Regions from separate parts of the Cobetia sp. MB87 genome, predicted to be linked through region 3. Evidence: predicted binding sites of a transcription regulator. Region 3 holds the regulator's gene; each other region holds the start of a gene.
What was found. Region 3 encodes FNR, which switches genes on or off when oxygen is low (the NO sensors DNR and NnrR bind a similar motif). Its sites were predicted from a motif close to TTGATNTANATCAA; they were not measured.
Positions count from the first base shown of each region.

Region 1: the regulator FNR is predicted to act here: its motif matches at 3,574-3,587, upstream of adhP (alcohol dehydrogenase AdhP).
Region 2: the regulator FNR is predicted to act here: its motif matches at 2,488-2,501, upstream of clpB (ATP-dependent chaperone ClpB).

Region 1 is NZ_VFBC01000008.1:371,251-377,781, forward strand. Features, by position in the region: gene CDPAHKCJ_RS11030 (Nramp family divalent metal transporter) at 1-742, shown strand, start outside; gene CDPAHKCJ_RS11035 (response regulator transcription factor) at 793-1,590, opposite strand; gene CDPAHKCJ_RS11040 (aldehyde dehydrogenase family protein) at 1,955-3,475, shown strand; gene adhP (alcohol dehydrogenase AdhP) at 3,781-4,809, shown strand; gene CDPAHKCJ_RS11050 (pyridoxamine 5'-phosphate oxidase family protein) at 4,990-5,481, opposite strand; gene CDPAHKCJ_RS11055 (CreA family protein) at 5,673-6,164, opposite strand; gene CDPAHKCJ_RS11060 (DOPA 4,5-dioxygenase family protein) at 6,238-6,531, opposite strand, start outside.
Region 2 is NZ_VFBC01000011.1:99,546-106,076, forward strand. Features, by position in the region: gene CDPAHKCJ_RS12705 (outer membrane protein assembly factor BamD) at 1-447, opposite strand, end outside; gene rluD (23S rRNA pseudouridine(1911/1915/1917) synthase RluD) at 554-1,507, shown strand; gene pgeF (peptidoglycan editing factor PgeF) at 1,547-2,323, shown strand; gene clpB (ATP-dependent chaperone ClpB) at 2,645-5,281, shown strand; gene CDPAHKCJ_RS12725 (acetolactate synthase 3 large subunit) at 5,859-6,531, shown strand, end outside.
Region 3 is NZ_VFBC01000008.1:126,729-133,259, reverse strand. Features, by position in the region: gene CDPAHKCJ_RS10065 (cbb3-type cytochrome c oxidase subunit I) at 1-1,419, shown strand, start outside; gene CDPAHKCJ_RS10060 (cbb3-type cytochrome c oxidase subunit II) at 1,416-2,033, shown strand; gene CDPAHKCJ_RS10055 (hypothetical protein) at 2,059-2,337, shown strand; gene fnr (fumarate/nitrate reduction transcriptional regulator Fnr) at 2,668-3,417, shown strand; gene CDPAHKCJ_RS10045 (fatty acid cis/trans isomerase) at 3,721-6,219, opposite strand; gene CDPAHKCJ_RS10040 (hypothetical protein) at 6,490-6,531, shown strand, end outside.

The DNA.
Region 1 (6,531 bases), 240 kb from region 3:
GCTCGAGATCGTGCTCAGTCGTCCGCCGGTGGAACCGATCATCTATGGCCTGTTGACGCCGGACTTCCCGGACAGCCACGCCATCTTCCTGGCAGCGGGCATCCTGGGTGCCACCGTGATGCCGCATGTCATCTATCTGCACTCCGCCCTGTCCCAGAATCGCATCCGGGTGCGTGACAGCGGTCAGCGCCGCCGCGTGATGGGCTACTACCGTGTCGATGTCATCCTCGGCATGGCGCTGGCCGGGCTGATCAACATGGCGATGCTGGTGCTGGCTGCCAAGGTCTTCCATGACAATGGCGAGACCGGCGTGGCCTCCATCACCGAGAGCTACAAGTTGCTGTCGCCGCTGATGGGCCAGGATGCGGCGAGCCTTATCTTCGGCTTCACGCTGCTGCTGGCAGGGCTGTCCTCCTCCATCGTCGGCACCCTGTCCGGTCAGGTGGTGATGCAGGGCTTCGTCAATTTCCGCATTCCGATGTGGCTGCGTCGCGTGATCACCATGGCACCGGCCATCGCCATCATCCTGATGGAGCTGCCGGAGCAGCAGGTACTGGTGGCAAGTCAGGTGGTACTGAGCTTCGGGATTCCCTTCGCGCTGGTGCCGCTTCTGATGTTCACCGCCAATCGCCGTCTGATGGGCGATCTGGTCAATCGCCACTGGGTGACGGCCATCGGCATGCTGGTGGCGGCGATCATCATCCTGCTCAATGGTTATGTGCTGGTCGGGGAGCTGATGTAGGAAGAGCCACTCTGTTGTGACACTTGATGGACGACGCCCCGGTTCGCGCCTCATTCATGAGCGCTGGATCGGGGCGTTTCGCGTCGTGGGGTGGCGGAGGTCTCACTCGGGCCCGACATGGCAGGCAGGGCGTGGCTGGCCAGCAGGATCGCCTGCACCCGGCTGGCGACCCCCAGCTTGTGCAGGATGGCGGAGACATGTGACTTGACGGTGGTCTCCGCCACGCCCAGCTGCCAGGCGATCATCTTGTTGGACTCGCCCAGCACCATGCGCTCCAGCACGCCGCGCTGCTTGGTGGTGAGGGTCTGCCAGCGCCGCGCGAATTCCGCCTCGCTGAGGCTCGGCGCCAGTTGAGGCGCTGGCGCTGGCGGTGGCACTGGTACCGATGATGCTGATGCAGAGGATGCCGAGAGCGGCGCTGCACGTGGCGCAGCGCGCATCAGCTGGGCAGGCACATAGACCTCCCCGGCCAGCATGCGCGCGAGGGCCTCGCGCAGGACGTCTGCCGGGCTCGACTTGGACAGATACCCCACTGCGCCCAGCGCCAGTGCCTCGAGTACCGTCTCGCGCGCCTCGTGGGCGGAGAGAATCGCCACCGGCAGCCAGTCCGCTTCCGCACGCAGGCGTGCCAGTCCTTCCAGTCCGTGGCTGTCGGGCAGGTCGAGATCCAGCAGCAGTAGATCGAGGCTATCGGCGTGTGACTCGATGAGACTGAGCGCCTGAGCGAGGCTGGCGGCCTGCAGCAGCTCGTATTCTGGCGTAGAGCCGTCAGCGACGGCCAGATTCAGGGTGCGACTGATGGCATCACGGAACAGCGGATGGTCATCCGCGATCAGCAGACGGTGCATGGAGGCTCCTGGCCGGTGGCGGGCGATATCCTGAGCATAACGTCATGGCATGGTGTCGTGCCTTGCGGCCTTCGCGGTATGGCCGGTCTTTCCTGTCCCCATCTGTCTGCCTTTTCCATCTCTCTTGCCTGCCGGGTTTCTCCCTTTTCTCCTCCCAAGGGATGAGACGATTTCCGCCCATGGGCGCATGTCGGGATCGGCGTGAGTGAACAAGACTGTAAGAGTCGTCTGATCAAGCAGTCATTGATGCAGTCATTGACGGTCAGGCGATGGACAGGAGCGCCACCTCCTGTTCAGGGCACCGACAACAACAGGTCGTCGATCACGAACGCCACTCGTGAATCCGACCCCACAGGAGTTCGCCATGATCTACGCCTCTCCGGGCAGCGCCGATGCGCTGGTCACGTTCAAGGACATCTACGGCAACTATATCGGCGGTCGCTTCGTCGAGCCGGTCAAGGGGGAATATTTCGACAACGTCAGCCCAGTGACGGGCGAGGTGTTCTGCCGTATCCCGCGCTCGAGTGCGGAAGACATCGATCTCGCGCTGGACGCCGCCCACAAGGCAGCCCCCGCCTGGGGCAAGACCTCGGTGCAGGAGCGCTCCAACATCCTGCTCAGGATCGCGGATCGCATCGAGCAGAACCTCGAGATGCTGGCGGTCGCGGAGACCTGGGACAACGGCAAGGCGGTGCGCGAGACGCTGAACGCCGATATCCCGCTGGCGGCGGATCACTTTCGCTACTTCGCCGGTTGCCTGCGCTCCCAGGAAGGCACCGCGGCGGACATCGATGCCAATACCGTCTCCTATCACTTCCACGAGCCGCTGGGCGTGGTGGGGCAGATCATCCCGTGGAATTTCCCGATCCTGATGGCGGCCTGGAAGCTGGGCCCGGCGCTGGCGGCCGGCAACTGCGTGGTGCTCAAGCCGGCGGAGCAGACCCCAGCCTCGATTCTGGTGCTGGCGGAGCTGATCAATGACCTGCTGCCGGCAGGGGTGCTCAACATCGTCAATGGCTACGGCGCCGAGGCCGGTCAGGCACTGGCGACCAGCAAGCGCATCGCCAAGATCGCCTTCACCGGCTCCACTCCCGTGGGATCGCACATCCTCAAGTGCGCGGCGGAAACCATCATCCCCTCCACGGTAGAGCTGGGCGGCAAGTCGCCCAACATCTACTTCGCCGACATCATGAATGCCGAACCCGAGTTCATCGACAAGGCCGCCGAAGGCCTGGTGCTGGCGTTCTTCAATCAGGGCGAGGTGTGCACCTGTCCGTCACGCGCCCTGATCCAGGAAAGCATCTACGACGACTTCATGGCCCGGGTGATGGAGCGCGTGAAGACCATCAAGCGCGGCAACCCGCTGGACACCGACGTACAGGTCGGCGCCCAGGCTTCCCGCGAGCAGTTCGACAAGATCATGTCCTACATGGATGTCGCCCGCGAGGAAGGCGCCGAGGTGCTCACCGGCGGCAGCAGCGAGCAGCTGGAGAACGAGCTGGCCAACGGCTATTACATCCAGCCGACTTTGCTCAAGGGCAACAACGCCATGCGTGTCTTCCAGGAGGAGATCTTCGGGCCGGTGGTCGCCGTCACCACCTTCCGTGACGAGGCCGAGGCGCTGGCCATCGCCAATGACACCGAATTCGGTCTCGGCGCCGGTGTCTGGAGCCGCGACATGAACGTCGCCTTTCGCATGGGCCGTGGCATCCAGGCCGGTCGCGTGTGGACCAATTGCTACCACCAGTATCCCGCCCATGCCGCCTTCGGTGGCTACAAGAAATCCGGTGTCGGTCGCGAGACCCACAAGATGGCACTGGAGCACTACCAGCAGACCAAGAACCTGCTGGTCAGCTACGACATCAATCCGCTCGGCTTCTTCTAGGCCTGTCAGGCAGTGCCGCCGGAGCTGGCGGCGCTGAACCCACCACTCGCATCGTCTTCTTGACACATGACCTCAATGCCCGCGCCAGATCCGATTGCTTGATCTGGCGCAGGGCAGGGAGCGCTGCGTCTGGTTTCAATGGAGAGGCAATCCCCTGGGGCACGAGCACGACCTCTCGCTCACGCCCGGGCAGTAACGTTCTCTCTGCCTGATCTCTGGCTCGCCTTTCCAAGGTTCGTCTTTCGACAATGAATTCGTCTTTCGACATCGAATTCGTCATTTTGACAATGAATGAGGAGTCCATCATGGATAGCAGCATGAAAGCCGCCGTGGTACGTGAATTCGGTGCACCGCTGGTGATCGAGGAAGTCACGGTGCCGCGCCCGGGGCGTGGCGAGATTCTGGTCGAGGTCGCCGCCTCCGGGGTCTGTCATACCGACCTGCACGCCGCGCATGGCGACTGGCCGGTGAAACCCAACCCGCCGTTCATTCCCGGCCATGAGGGCGTCGGCACCATCGCGGCGGTGGGCGAGGGTGTGACCCACGTCAAGGAAGGCGACCGGGTCGGGGTGCCCTGGCTCTACTCGGCCTGCGGCCACTGCGAGCATTGCCTGGGGGGTTGGGAGACGCTGTGCGAGAGCCAGCAGAATACCGGCTACTCGGTGAATGGCGGCTTTGCCCAGTTCACGCTGGCGGACGCCGGCTATGTCGGCCGACTGCCGGACAGCGTGGGCTTCGTGGAGATCGCGCCGGTGCTGTGTGCCGGGGTCACGGTCTACAAGGGCCTCAAGATGACCGACACCCGTCCCGGTCAGTGGGTGGTGATCTCGGGCATCGGCGGCCTGGGCCACATGGCGGTGCAGTATGCGCGCGCCATGGGGCTGAACGTGGCGGCGGTGGATGTGGATGATGCCAAGCTGGATCTGGCCCGCCGTCTGGGCGCGACCGTGACCGTCAATGCCATGAAGGAAGATCCGGCAGCCGTCATCAAGCGCGAGATCGGCGGCGCGCACGGCGCGCTGGTGACGGCGGTATCACCGAAGGCCTTCGATCAGGCCCAGAACATGCTGCGCCGTGGTGGCACCCTGGTGCTCAACGGCCTGCCGCCGGGTGACTTCCCGCTGCCGATCTTCTCCACCGTGCTCAATGGCATCACGGTACGTGGCTCCATCGTCGGCACGCGTCAGGACCTGCAGGAGGCGCTGGACTTCGCCGCGGAAGGCAAGGTCGCGGCCACCGTGCAGACCGGCAGGCTAGAGGACATCAACGACATCTTCGGACGCATGATCGACGGCAAGATCGAGGGGCGCATCGTGCTCGACATGAAGGCCTGAGGCGTTCGCTGTCCTGAACTTGAACCTTCTCCACCGACGGCAGATCTTCGGGAATCGGCAGGACTCTAGACACGACAACGCCAGCCCTCGGGCTGGCGTTGTCGTATCTGGCATGGCCGTGTGCGTGAAGCGTCACGCGGGCACTTCGAAGAGCTCTCCATGACGAGCTCGGGCTTCTGTTCATACCGTGCCGAATTTCTCGTTCTCGCCCATGTCCGGGGTGTGGTCCTTGTCGAGGTTGGCGCGCGCAATCTCATAGAGTTGATACGCCTTGCTCTCCTTGGCCTTCCAGTGTTCGCCGGATTGCACCTTGATCTCCAGCAGGGTGACATCGGGGTCATCCTTGCCTTCCGGGAACCAGGCGGCCACGAACGGATTCCAGAACTTGTCGATCAGGCCCTGATCGCGGTGCAGGTTGGCATGACCGCTCAGCGACACGTAGACGCCATCATCCTGATCGGAAAAGCTCAGGCAGACCTCGCTGTCCTTCTTCGCTTCAAACACCTTCTCTGCGCTGGCACGGGTGAAGAACCACAGGGTGCCATCGTAGTCATCCTGCACCAGATGCATCGGGCGGGCATGTGGCATGCCGTCGCCTTGCGTCACCAACATGCCGACCTTCACATCTTTGATCAGCTTCCAGATCTTCTGCTTGTGCTCCGGGCTCGACATCGTGTGTCACTCCTTTGCGTCATGCGAATGAAAATCCGACTGGCTAGCCGTTGATCAAGACCTTGGAGTGATACTCCACAACTTCAAGGGATGATGGTGAAGCTTTCGCTTGATGAGTCAGGGCTTGTTGAGTCAGTGCTTGATGAATCAGCGCTTGATCAATCGGGGCTTGATTCAGGCGCCCGGGCGGCTCACTGCGCTGCCGGTGCCTGCCAGGCGTCGCTGCCCCACAGCGGCACGCTGCTCAGCGCATGCTTGAAGCTGCCGCTGGTTTCCTTGGTGCTGTAGGCGATGTAGAGCAGGCTCTGGGAGTCGCGATCCAGAATGCGCCGGATCTTGAGGCTCTTGAGCAGCACGCTCTTGGACTTGCGATAGACCTCCTCGCCACTCTTGGAGGTGTCGATGTCGGCGATCATCTCCGCCGTGATCGGGCCGGTCTGGCGGCAGGCGATGCTCATGTCGGAGGGATCGGAGAAGTCGAGGTCCGCCTCGATGTTGCTCAGGTGGCAGGTCACGCCCGGCACCTTGGGGTCGATCAGGCTCTCGATCTTGATGTCCTTGGTGGTGAACAGGCCAAGCGAGACATCCCCGACCTCGTTGTCATCACAGCCGGCCAGCAGCAGGCCTGAGGCCATCACACCCAGCAGGGCAGCACGAGGGGATAGGCGACGCAGTCGAGTCATGGGGTCATCCTTGAGTCAGTGGGTAAGGCGAAGGCGGCAAGGCGATAATAGCGTGTCAGGCGACGTCCGGGCGTCAATCCTTGTTGAAGGCTGCCAGATTCAGCGTATGCGAGTTGCCCAGCCACATCACGCCCTGGGTGTGATCGAAAAGGTCATCGCCGGTGCCGACATGAACGAAGATATCCAGTGAGCCGCGATTGAGCGCCAGCCACGGGATGATGCGGCCGAAGTCTTCCGGGGCAAATGACAGCTGGCAGCTCCACAGTGGGTGCGGGCCCACTTGCTTCTCATGGAAGCGACCGAGCCGCAGCGGAAACTGCCGTTCGGCCTGGTCCGCCAGCTCGCGAGCGGCGGCCAACCCCTGCTC
Region 2 (6,531 bases), on a different contig from region 3:
CACCAGCTCACCGAAGTCGACGTAGGCATCGCGTGTCGCGCCCAGGTCACGCTTGGAAATATCGATCAGATCGAGGGATTCCAGGCTGAAACGACCCGCGCTGTACGCTGCCAGTCCACGCATGTAGTAGGCATAATCGACCTGCGGGTGATCGGGGTGCAGGCGAATGAAACGGCTGGCCGCGGCACGTGCCGCCTCCCAGTTGTCGACCTGGTAATAGGCGTAGATCAGCTCCAGCTGCGACTGTTCGGCGTAGCTGCCGAACGGGAAGCGAGTATCCAGGGCTTCAAGTTGTTGCACAGCGGAGTTGAAGCGGCTGGTATCCAGGGAAACCTGGGCCTGACGATACAGGTCCTGCTCCTGAAGATCCGGTGCCGGCTCGTTGGACGCACAGCCAGCCAGCAAGGTGCTGGCCAGGGCGAGGGCAGTCAAGGGAAGGGCGCGCATCGGTTTCCTCATCTCGGGCAATCCATGGCGGGCATGCTAGAATCCGCCGATCCGCACTCACTATAAAGCAAAGGCCCTTTCGTGCGAAACGGCCTCAGAGAGCAATATGGCAGACACCATCAACCGCGAAGAGCGGATCCCGGAGGCGATGATTGGCATGCGCCTTGATCAGGCCTGCGCCGAGATCTTCTCCGACTATTCCCGCGAGCGTCTCAAGCACTGGATCAAGACCGGTGCGCTGACCCTCGACGGTGCCGCCGTCAAACCCCGCGAGAAGGTCTATGGCGGTGAACGTCTGGCCCTGACCGCCGAGCTGGAAGAAGAAGTCAGCCACGAGCCGGAAGATATCGAGCTCGAGATCGTCTATGAAGATGACGACGTGCTGGTCATCAACAAGGAGCACGGCATGGTCGTGCACCCGGGCGCGGGTAACCATGATGGCACGCTGCTCAACGCCATCCTGCATCATTGCCCGGGCAATTCCATGATGCCGCGTGCCGGTATCGTGCATCGTCTCGACAAGGACACCAGCGGACTGATGGTGGTGGCCAAGTCATTGACCGCCCAGGCGGACCTGGTCGAGCAGCTGCAGGCCCGTACCGTGTCACGCGAGTACGATGCCGTCGTCACGGGCGTGCTGACCTCCGGTGCCACCGTGGATGCGCCCATCGGGCGTCACCCCAAGGACCGCAAGCGTCAGGCCGTCACCCACAGCGGCAAGCCGGCGATCACGCATTTCCGCGTGGTCGAGCGTTTCCGGGGGCACACCCATATCCGCTGCAAGCTGGAAACCGGGCGTACCCACCAGATTCGCGTGCACATGGCACACCAGCGCTATCCGCTGGTCGGAGACCCGGTCTACGGCGGGCGTCTGAAGCTGCCGCCGGGGGCCAGTGACCCGCTCAAGGAGCTGCTGCGTCAGTTCCCGCGTCAGGCACTGCATGCCCGCCGTCTCGCCTTCATCCACCCGATCACGGGCAAGGAAGTCGAATTCCGCGCCGAGATGCCGGGCGACATGCTGGTGTTGATCGACTATCTCAAGGAAGACATCGCTCGCTGAGGCGGCAGGCTCGCGCGACACGCCGCACAAGGAGAGGTTATGCACGACGAGAGTCTACGCCCGACCCTGATACTGCCGGACTGGCCCGCGCCGAGCCCGGTGCAGGCCTTCGTGACCACGCGTGAGAGCGGCCCCAGTCAGGGGCCGTATGCCGGCTTCAATCCGGCGCTGCATGTCGGCGATGACCCGGCGATGGTGGCGCAGGTGCGCGAGCTGCTCGCCGCGGAAGTCGATGACGGCCGTCCGCTGGCGTGGCTGGACCAGGTGCACGGCACTCAGGTGGTAGATGCCTTCGATGTCTGCCACGCCGAGGGCCGGCCGGATACTCCGCCACGGGCGGATGCCTGCATCAGTACCGGCACCGGGCAGGCCTGTGTGGTGATGACGGCGGACTGCCTGCCGGTGCTGTTCTGTGATCGGCAGGGCACGCGTGTCGGCGTGGCGCATGCGGGTTGGCGCGGGCTGGTCGAAGGCGTGCTGGAAGCCACCATCGAGCGTCTTGGTGATGACCCCGGCGAGCTGATGGCCTGGCTGGGCCCGGCGATCTCCAATGCCCAGTTCGAGGTAGGCCCCGAGGTGCGTGATGCCTTCATCGCGGATCTGCCCGAGGCCGATGATGCCTTCGAGGCCAGCCCCTACCGGCTCGGTCACTACATGGGGGATCTCTACAAGCTGGCACGCCTGCGTCTCGAGCGTGCCGGAGTCGGTCATGTCAGTGGCGGCCACTTCTGTACCGCCTCGGAATCCCGCTTCTATTCACACCGGCGTGACGATGGCGTGACCGGACGCCTCGCCACGGTGATCTGGCTGCGCTGAGGCGCTGATCAGGAATCTCTGATCAGGAATTGGGTCAGCGCATTCCGCAAGCTCGACATGCAGTACCCACAAACGCCCCGTTGACCTGATGTCTCAGGTTGGCGGGGCGTTTCTGCATGTGGCAAAGATGATGGCCGGCGGGTCGTCATCGTGGCGGCGGGAATCTGACCTGGATCAGGCAAATGTCACACCATGCTGCAGCGCGGCGAATCCTGCCTTGAAAGCCGTGCGCCAGCCCCCATCTTGAGAGTCAGATACGAAATGTTACAGGCGAAGCTCCTGAGAAAAGGAGTACCGCCATGACTCTCAGGAGAAGGCACCATGCGCATCGACAAACTCACCAGCAAGCTGCAGAACGCTCTGGCGGATGCCCAGTCGCTCGCCGTCGGGCGAGGCCACAATGAAATTCACCCGCAGCATCTGCTACTGGCACTGCTGGAAGACCGCGATGGCGGTCTCAAGGCACTGGTCAACAAGGCGGGCGGCGATGCCACCAGCCTGATGAGTGGCCTCAAGCGTCAGCTGGATGATCTGCCGACCGTGTCCCAGTTCGATGGCAATGTCGCGCCCTCGCAGGCCCTCGGCAAGCTTCTGAATCTGGCCGATCGTGAAGCGCAGAAGCGCGGCGATCAATACATCGCCTCTGAGCTCGCGCTGCTGGCCGCGCTGGAGCTGGGTGGTGATCTGGGCAAGCTGTTCACCTCATCGGGCATCAAGAAGCCCGCACTGACCTCCGCCATTGATGCACTGCGTGGTGGCGAAGCCGTGGGCGACGCCGATGCCGAGAACAATCGTGAAGCGCTCAACAAATACACGCTGGATCTCACCGAGCGCGCGCGGGATGGCAAGCTCGACCCGGTGATCGGGCGTGACGAGGAAATTCGCCGCACGATCCAGGTCCTTCAGCGTCGCACCAAGAACAACCCGGTGCTGATCGGTGAGCCCGGCGTGGGCAAGACCGCCATCGTCGAGGGGCTGGCCAGCCGTATCGTCAATGGCGAGGTGCCGGAAGGCCTCAAGAACAAGCGCGTGCTGTCTCTCGACATGGGCTCGCTGCTGGCAGGGGCCAAGTTCCGCGGCGAATTCGAGGAGCGTCTCAAGTCCGTCCTCAAGGAGCTGGCGCAGGAAGAAGGCCAGGTCATCCTGTTCATCGACGAGCTGCACACCATGGTCGGCGCGGGCAAGGCCGAAGGCGCGATGGATGCCGGCAACATGCTCAAGCCGGCACTGGCGCGTGGCGAGCTGCACTGTGTCGGTGCCACAACCCTTGATGAGTATCGTCAGTACATCGAGAAGGACGCCGCGCTGGAGCGCCGCTTCCAGAAGGTGCAGGTCGACCAGCCCAGCGAGGAAGACACCATCGCCATCCTGCGTGGCCTGAAGGAGCGCTACGAGGTGCACCACGGTGTCGACATCACCGACAGTGCCATCATCGCCGCCGCACGGCTGTCCTCGCGTTACATCACGGACCGCCAGCTGCCGGACAAGGCGATCGACCTGATCGATGAGGCCGCGTCACGCATCCGCATGGAGCTGGATTCCAAGCCGGAGGAGATGGACCGTCTCGACCGCCGCCTGATCCAGCTCAAGATGGAGCGTGAGGCGCTCAAGAAGGAGACCGATGAGGCGGCGCTCAAGCGTCTCGGCGCGCTTGAGGACCAGATCTCGGAGCTGGAGCGGGAATACGCCGACCTCGATGAAGTCTGGAAGGCCGAAAAGTCCAGCATCCAGGGCGCGGCCCAGTTCAAGGCCGAGCTGGAACAGGCACGTATCGATCTGGAGCAGGCGCGGCGTGCCGGCGACCTCAGCCGCATGTCGGAACTGCAGTACGGCGTGATTCCGGGGCTCGAGAAGCAGATCAGCGAAGCCGGCGAAGGCGAGGCGGATACCTCCGCCCACGTGCTGCTGCGCTCCAATGTCACCGAGGAGGAGATTGCCGAGGTCGTCTCGCGCTGGACCGGTATTCCGGTCGCCAAGATGCTCGAGGGCGAGCGTGACAAGCTGCTGCGCATGGAAGAGGCGCTGCACGAGAAGGTGATCGGCCAGGACGAGGCGGTGATCGCGGTATCCAATGCGGTGCGGCGCTCACGCGCGGGGCTGTCGGACCCGAACCGTCCCAACGGCTCCTTCCTGTTCCTCGGCCCGACCGGGGTCGGCAAGACGGAGCTCTGCAAGTCGCTGGCCAACTTCCTGTTCGATACCGAAGAGGCGATGGTGCGCATCGACATGTCCGAGTTCATGGAGAAGCACTCCGTGGCTCGCCTGATCGGCGCGCCTCCCGGCTATGTCGGCTATGAAGAGGGCGGCTATCTGACTGAGGCCGTGCGCCGCAAGCCGTACTCCGTGCTGCTGCTCGACGAGGTCGAGAAGGCGCATCCGGATGTCTTCAACATCCTGCTGCAGGTGCTGGAAGATGGCCGTCTGACCGATGGCCAGGGGCGCACCGTCGACTTCCGCAATACCGTGATCGTGATGACCTCCAACCTGGGGTCGGAAATGATCCAGCGCATGAGTGGCCTCAATGGCGAGCTCGCGGACGAGGAAGACACGCAAGAGAGTGTCGATCGCAAGGCGGCCTTCCAGTACGACGACATGAAGACGGCAGTCATGGAAGTCGTCGGCAATCACTTCCGCCCGGAGCTGATCAACCGCATCGATGAAGTGGTCGTGTTCCACGCCTTGGGACAGGCGCAGATCGCCTCCATCGCCGGCATTCAGCTCGAGCGGCTCAAGGCGCGTCTGGCCGATCGCGATCTCGGCTTCGAGATCACCGATGCCGCGATGGCGCTGCTGGCCAAGGCAGGCTTCGATCCGGTCTACGGTGCGCGTCCGCTCAAGCGCGCCATCCAGAGCCGTATCGAGAACCCGCTGGCCCAGGCGCTGCTGGGCGGTGAATTCGTGCCCGGTGACGTGATCCAGGTCGGCGAAGAGGGCGGAGAACTGACCTTCACGCGCTGAATCGCGCACCCGTGAGTGACGCCCCACCGTGACGGAAGTCTGTCTTCCGCTTGCGGTGGGGCGTTTTCGTGTCTGCCGTCCGGGCGCAAAATGACAACCCGGGGTGAGGCAGGCTGAAATTCACGAAGCAGAAAATTGCGAATTTATTGCCATTGGTGAGGTTTCACGCACGCTTATGGCCTGATTCATTGTTATCGGTGTGGCATTTGGCGCAGGCGGCGCACACTGGCGTAAGGTTGAGTTGACAGCCCCTTGCGGCTGTTGGACTCTTGACCATTCCTGATTGCGGGCGCGGCCATTCGGGCGACCCTCGAAGCGCCGCGTGAAGGACAGACGCTGAGTCGCTGTCCGCCTGTCAAAGGATACGCCGGTCCGGGTGCGCCAACCGTACCGACCGGCCATCAGCCCCGACCGCATCCAACCGATGCGACAAGAGTGCAGGCCCTAACCGGGCCGCAGACGCCAGGGTTTGGCATCAGGTGCCGCAATTTCTGCGGTAGCGACATTCAGGTCGCACTCGATCCGGCTTGCGCATTGCCGCCGGACGCACTCGAGACCTCCAGGGGAGAATAACCAAGTGGAATTGCTTTCCGGCGCTGACATGATCGCCCGCGCCCTGCACGACGAGGGCGTGGAATATATATACGGCTATCCCGGTGGAGCGGCGCTGCACATCTATGACGCCCTGTTCCGTCAGGACAAGGTCCAGCACATTCTGGTCCGCCACGAACAGGCTGCTACCCACGCCGCCGATGGCTACGCACGCGCTTCCGGCAAGCCCGGAGTCGTGCTGGTCACCTCAGGCCCCGGCGCGACCAATGCCGTGACCGGTATCGCCACGGCCTACATGGACTCGATTCCCATGGTCGTGCTGTGTGGCCAGGTCGCCAGTCACCTGATCGGTGAAGACGCCTTCCAGGAAACCGACATCGTCGGTGTGACTCGCCCGATCGTGAAGCACAGCTTCTCGATCAAGCACCCGAGCGAGATTCCGGAAGTCATCAAGAAGGCCTTCTATCTGGCCTCCAGCGGACGCCCGGGGCCGGTCGTCATCGACATCCCGAAGGACATGACCGCCCCGACCGAGCGTTACGAGTACAGCTACCCCAAGAAGGTACGCATGCGCTCCTACAGCCCGGTCACCCGTGGCCACAGCGGCCAGATCAAGAAGGCCGTCGAGCTGATGCTCAAGGCACGTCGCCCGCTGTTCTTCACCGGCGGTGGAGTGGTGTCCGGGCGTGCTAGCGAAG
Region 3 (6,531 bases):
CTGGGGCCGGAAGTGGCCTGGCTGAGCTACGGCCGCCTCACTCCCTTGCAGCACCACCTGCTGCTCTACGGTCTGGGCGGCTCGGCAGTGATCGCCGGCGGCTACTCCATCGCCATGCACAGTGTCCGGCAACGCGAATCACGCACGGACGCCAAGACGGCGATAGCGGATATCGCACTGCCCCCCTTCACGCTCAAGCTGATGCATTTCACCTTCCTCGGCTGGCAGGCCGTGGTCGCGCTCGGCGCACTGGCGATAGTCGCGGGCTACTCCTCGGGCCAGTACATGGCCGAAGCGCCCTGGCTCGTCGATCTCCTGATGACCCTCGTCTGGCTGGCCGTGGCGTGGGTCTTCTTCACGGTGCTGGAACAACGCACGCTGCGTCGCCTGCCGGTGGCCTGCTGGTACTTCATCGCCGGCCTGATGCTGGTGTTGATGCAGCATGTGCTGATCTCGCTCAGCGTGCCGATCGGCCTGCTGGAATCGGTTCCGCTCTTCACGGGCAGCCTCGAGGCACTAATCCAGCGCTGGCAGGCCGGGCCACTCCCCGGTGGCATGTTCGCATTCGGCCTCATTGCCTTGCTCCATCACATGGTGACGAGCCGCTCGCGGCTGCCGCTCTACTCGCACCGGCTGGCCACCACCAGCTTCTGGATGCTGGTGCTGCTGGTGACATGGGGAGGTGCTCCGCTGCTGTTCGCGAGCCCCCTGCCGGCCTGGAGCCAGACGCTGGGCATGGCGATGGGCCTACTGCTGCTGGCGCCGGGGCTGGCACTCAGCCTCAATGGCCTGATGACACTCAAGGAGGATTGGCACTCACTGCGCCGGGATCCACTGATCGGCCTGCTGGCGGTAGCTCTGGTCAGCTTCGCCCTTGCGGTACTTGAATACAGCCTGCTGTCACTGCCGACACTCAATGCCCTGACCTTCAGTGCCGCCAACAGTCTGTCGCCGGCAGCAAGCCTGGGGGTGATCGCGACAGTCGCCATCGTGATGGCCTACCACCTGCTGCCCCCGATGCGCTCCCTTGCGCTGCTCAGGACTCACGCCCTGCTGGCCATCATCGGCACCCTGCTGTGCGTTGCCGCCAGCTGGGCCACCACGCTGCTTCAAGGCAGCATGTGGCATGTGCTGGCAGATGACGGCAGGCCGCTATACACCTTGAGCGAGGTACTGGAAGCGGCCCGCATGCCGATGATGATCTCGCTGGGTGGGCTCGCCTGCTGGGCGCTCGGCATGCTACTGATGCTTCTCAACGTGACGCGCACCCTGGCTGATCACAAGAGCGAACGGCAAGCCGCTCATGAGCGCCGGCTCCCCAATTCCGGCTCGCGGAAGGCATCATCAGAACCTGCCACGCCCTCTGCGCCCCCCTCTACCACGCCCCCTGCCACATCCTCGGGAGGGCACTACGCATGAGACATGTCCTGCTCGAACGTCACGCCGGCCTGATGACGGCACTATGTCTGCTCACCATGAGCCTCGGCGCCCTCGCCCAGCTGGTACCGCTCGGGGCTCACCCCAGTCTCGCCAGCGCGCCTGAAGATCTCAGACCGCTGAGCGCCCTGGCGCTGGAGGGTCAGCGCATCTACCAACGCGAGGGCTGTCAGCAGTGCCATACACGCATGGTGCGCGATCTGACTGGCGATACGGCGCGCCACGGCGATGCGACGACCGCCCGGGAGCGCTACTACGGCCGCCCTTCGCTGTGGGGCGCCGAGCGCCGGGGGACGGATCTTAGCCAGCTGCCTGCGCAGCATGACGATGCCTGGCAGCGCCTGCACCTGCATGACCCGCGCAGTCAGGTGCCGGGCTCAGCGATGCCCGCCTACCCGTGGCTGTTCGAACGGGTGTTGAGCGGCGAAGGCATCGCGGCTCGCATGCGAGCCCTGCAAGGCCTGGGCGTGCCCTACGCGGAAGACGAGATTCTCGCCGCCCCCAATGACGTGCGTGGCACTGCCGAGATCACGGCGCTGCTCGCCTATCTGCAGCAGGCCGCCCCCGCGAACGGCATCGCCAGCCGTAGCCCATGACAGGACACCGCTCAGGAGACACGACATGAATCTACTGGAGGCAACTGGACTACCCCTGTTCTGGAATCTCTGGGTGCTGGCCCTCACGCTGGGCAGCCTGGTGCTGTTCGCCATGCTGGCACTGGGCAGCCTTTCGCGCGCAGCCAGCGGTGACAACGACGAGCGCGAAGGCGATGGCCCCATGCAAGAACATCGCATCAATGGTGTACGTCAGCCTGCCACACCAGCGCCACGCGCCTGGGGCATGCTGGCACTGGCGACGCTGGCCGCCGCGCTGATACTGCTACTCGGCGCTGCTGGCTAAGCACTGTTGGCCCAGTATTGCTGACTCACGCCTCCGGCTGAGGCAGGACGTCGCGGTATGGCCATGCTGGGCCAACCAGGCCTAAAGTTCACACACCTTGCAACGCCCACGGGTTGGGCAGGATAATGAATTAATAAAATCTAATATTATGGTGCCACGAAATTGCACTGCGCCAGCCGATGAGCGTTCAGACTCTGGCCGCTCGAGTCACTTCGGCTGAGCAGGGTAGCGGCGGGCGACAAGGCCCCGCCCCACCATTCGTCGTGCCCGATAGACCCCTCCCGCTGCCCTGCCCCAGGAGTAGCGGTGACATTCCTCAGGAGAGTCACCATGACGGCCAATGCACAGGCATCACACCGCTTGCGCGCCCATGAAGCACGCTGCCAGACCTGTTCGCTGAGTTCACTGTGCCTGCCACTGGCACTGAACATGGAAGATATCGACCAGTTTGACGCCATCATCCGCCGTCGCGCGCCACTCAGAAAAGGGGAAGTGCTCTTCACCCAGGGCGATGCCTTCGATTGCGTCTTCACGGTGCGCTCCGGAAGCCTCAAGCAGATCACCAATGAAAACAGCGGCATGGAGCAGCTGACCGGCTTCTACCTGCCCAGCGAGCTGGCAGGGCTCGATGCCATCGACAGCAATTGCTATCCCGGCACCGCCGTGGCGCTGGAGACCACCACCGTCTGCGAGATTCCCTTCGACCGCCTCAATGCACTCTCGGAGCAGATGCCGGAGCTGAGAACCCAACTGTTCAAGAGCCTGAGCAAGGAGCTGCACGAAGATCGCCGCATGATGATGCTGCTGTCGCGCAAGACAGCCGATGAGCGACTGGCGAGCTTCCTGGTCAACCTGTCACAGCGCTTCCGTCGCCGTGGCTATTCGCCGTACAGCTTCCGCCTCTCGATGGCACGTGCCGATATCGGCAACTATCTGGGGCTGGCCGTCGAAACCATCAGCCGCATCCTGACTCGCTTCCAGGCCCAGGGGCTGGTCGACATTCGTGCCCGCGAGGTGCATATCCTGCATCTGGATGGCCTGATCGAACTGGCCGAAGGCGAGTGTCAGGGCGGTCGCTGATGACGCCTGCTGGCAGCACACCACGCAGCGCGGCGCGGCGCTGATCGACTGCCAGTGCGCCATTTAGGCGCTACGCAAGGATAGAAGCCCGCCGCGCAATGTGCGTGGCGGGCTTCCAACTGACAGGCCAGCCGTCAGTCGTCGTGTCAGTCATGACAACCCTGACAGTCCTGACAGTCCTGACAGTCCTGACAGTCCTGACAGTCCTGACAGTCCTGACAGTCCTGACAGTCCTGACAGTCCTGACAGTTCTGACAGTTCTGACAACAGGGTTTGTCTCGGCCGCTCAAGCTTCGCTGGTGATCAGCGGTTCTCGAGGCGGTTATAGTCCAGCAGGCCCGCTTCGACAGGGCGATCAGCATAGTTGGTGCGCAGTACGCTGTCGGAGAACTCCCAGAAGCGCGGATCAGTCCGGCGCACCCCGATATCGGCCTGCAGGGCGCGATAGTCCTCTTCGTTCTCGAGTGACGCCACCCGCTCTGCCAGCCCCGTCAGGGTCTCAGGCGTCAGGCGCCAGAAGGCATTCGGGTAATCGCCCGCCACCCCCCGCAAGACATCGAGAGTGTCCTCTTCAGGACGGCGATTTTCCTCCTCATCGAACAGACTGGTGATGTTGGCGTGGGCGGAATTGCGCAGCACGCTGTAAAGGCGTGGCGAGTCATCACTACCATCCTCCAGCGCGACGATCGTCACCTCCGGCATCAGGCTGGCCGAGACTCCCCGCACCGCAGCGAGGGCCTGCAGCTCATGTCGCACATGATCATTCTCGACATTGCTCAGACTGCGCTCATGACCGAGTTCCGGCGCGAGACGCTCTTGCATGCGCCGCATCAGGCCAAGGCGAGCCTGGTCCGGCGATGACAGCTCCTGCGGCGTCCAGACGATGCCACTTGGTGCATCGAACTGCGGCGGCTTCTTGAACAGCAGCCCCCCAAGACCCGGGCTCACGTCGCGATACCAGCTGTCATGCACCGCCTTGCGCTCGCCTGCTGGCAACAGCACCAGCAGGTTGTTCTCGCCCTCCATGCGCAGGAAGTCCATGTATAGACGAGTGACCAGCTGATGCCCGAGATTGCCGTAGACATCGAAGCCGGCGACCAGCAGGTAGTGGATACGCTCCAGCATCGGGTAATCGATGATCCAGCCCGTCTTGGGCACGCCGCCGACCAGTCCCTTCATCACCGCGGCATTGTCGAAGTGACGATAGATGGTCAGCGCCGCGTTGGGGTTGCGCCCCTGGCCGGGGCCGTCGGCCCAGCCGCTACCGTCCCACATCACGCGCGTATCCAGGCGCAGGTCACCATCGAGATAGGCCTGTGACATCAGCCGCTGCTTGGCCTTGAGATAGGCGGTCTGCTTGCTCTCGAACTTGACCCAGGAGCTGATCGGCAACGCATTGCTGCTCTGCTCGGCGGGCAGGCTGAGATTCTCCCCTTCCTCGGCCAGGGTGCGCTCCACTTCCGGGTGACTGAACATCTTCGGGTCAGTGAAGCCGACCCAGAAGTGATCATTGATCACATCCACCGCGACCTGCCCGCGACAGACCGGCCCCTTGATGAAGCCCATGATGGTGTTCTGCGACTCATCGAGCATGAAGCGATAGCGTGACTCGGCGGGAATGGCCTCGAAGGTCAGAAAAGGATTCGAGGCCGTCTTGAGGTCGTAATCCGGCAGGTCATCCACCGGGTAATCCGGCGTCAGAAACAGCGCCCGCCAGCGCTTGAAGCGAGCATCGTTGAGCGCATAGGGCAGATGATTCTTGGCCAGGATCGTCGCGCGCTCCTGCCACAGACGGTAATAGACCCGCGGGCGCCCGGCGTCATCGTGGGGCATGCTCGCGCGCTCATCGGCGGTGTAGGAGGCGTAGGGGGCATCGTAGGGGCGACGCGTGGAGATGCGCTTGATCGGCTCGCCCGGCGGGGTACTGGAACGCACCAGCTTGAAGAAGATGGGCCGTCCATCCGCGCCCTTGATGCCCGGGAAATACACGTGGCTCAGGAAGAGGTGCTCGTAGATATAGCGATTCATCAGGCGTTGCTTGAGGCTGTCGCCATTGAAGAAGCGCTCGGCCTGCTCGATGTGCGGAATCAGTGCCTGGGGCAGCGGCGCCGGGCCCGTCATCTCGCCACCCTTGGCCAGCCAGTTCACCAGCGTGCGATGCTCGTCATCGCTGACCTGTGGCAAGGCGTAGGGCATGCCCCAGCCAGGATGGTCTTCGGCAAACTTGTCGTAGCCCTCGACAGGGGCACACACCTGACTGCGATTGAGCGACAAGTCGAAGCGGTCTTCCGGCAGCAGGCCGTCTTCCGTCACCGGCAGCGGTGCCTTGCGCTTCTGACTGAGCGCACGGAACAGCACACTGCCCTCCAGATTGGCGGCCGGAGAGTCGAAGCGCTCATTGAGCACCGGAGAGAAGTCCATGCTGCGCCACTGCTCGGTGGTGTCCGCATCCTCGAACATGCGCGTCAGATTGGCCGCCAGCAAGCGCGTGCCATCGTAGACCGGCGCCGGATTCATGCCGCGATCGATCCCGGCGGCCGATGACATCTTGAGCTGACAGGGAGCGTCGTAGCAGCCATGGCAGACCACACAGCGCGTCTCGATCACCGGCTTGACCTCATCCTCCCACTGGCGCCCGGCAATACTGTCGTGTGAGACCACCCGCTCACGCGGTGACGCGGGACCGAAGCGCTCATCGAGCTGATGAATCGCGACGGCACTGCAGCCCCCCAACAGTAGAACGAGCGCAATGCTCCAGCGCCAGCGCGGTATGCGCCACAGGCGTCGAAGTAGGTCCGGCATGGGGAACTCCAGCAAGAGGATGGGGTATCGGCAATCCGACAGATGATGGCGAAAGCGTACCATAAGCAGGCTCACGAACTCGCCAGGACTGCCTTTCCAAGCATAGTGAACAATGATGTCAGATTTTTTCTGGCGCCTCCGCATCCAACCTTGTTTTGACGGCGTATGACTTCATGACCCGCCTGAACGAGCTGTCTGACGCTAGCGGGTACCACGATGTTCCTGATCCATAATTCAAAAAATACGGGCCCTGCCCGATAGGAAGCCATCATGACCATGAAGAAGACCGTTACAGCCGCTACCTTCGCTGCC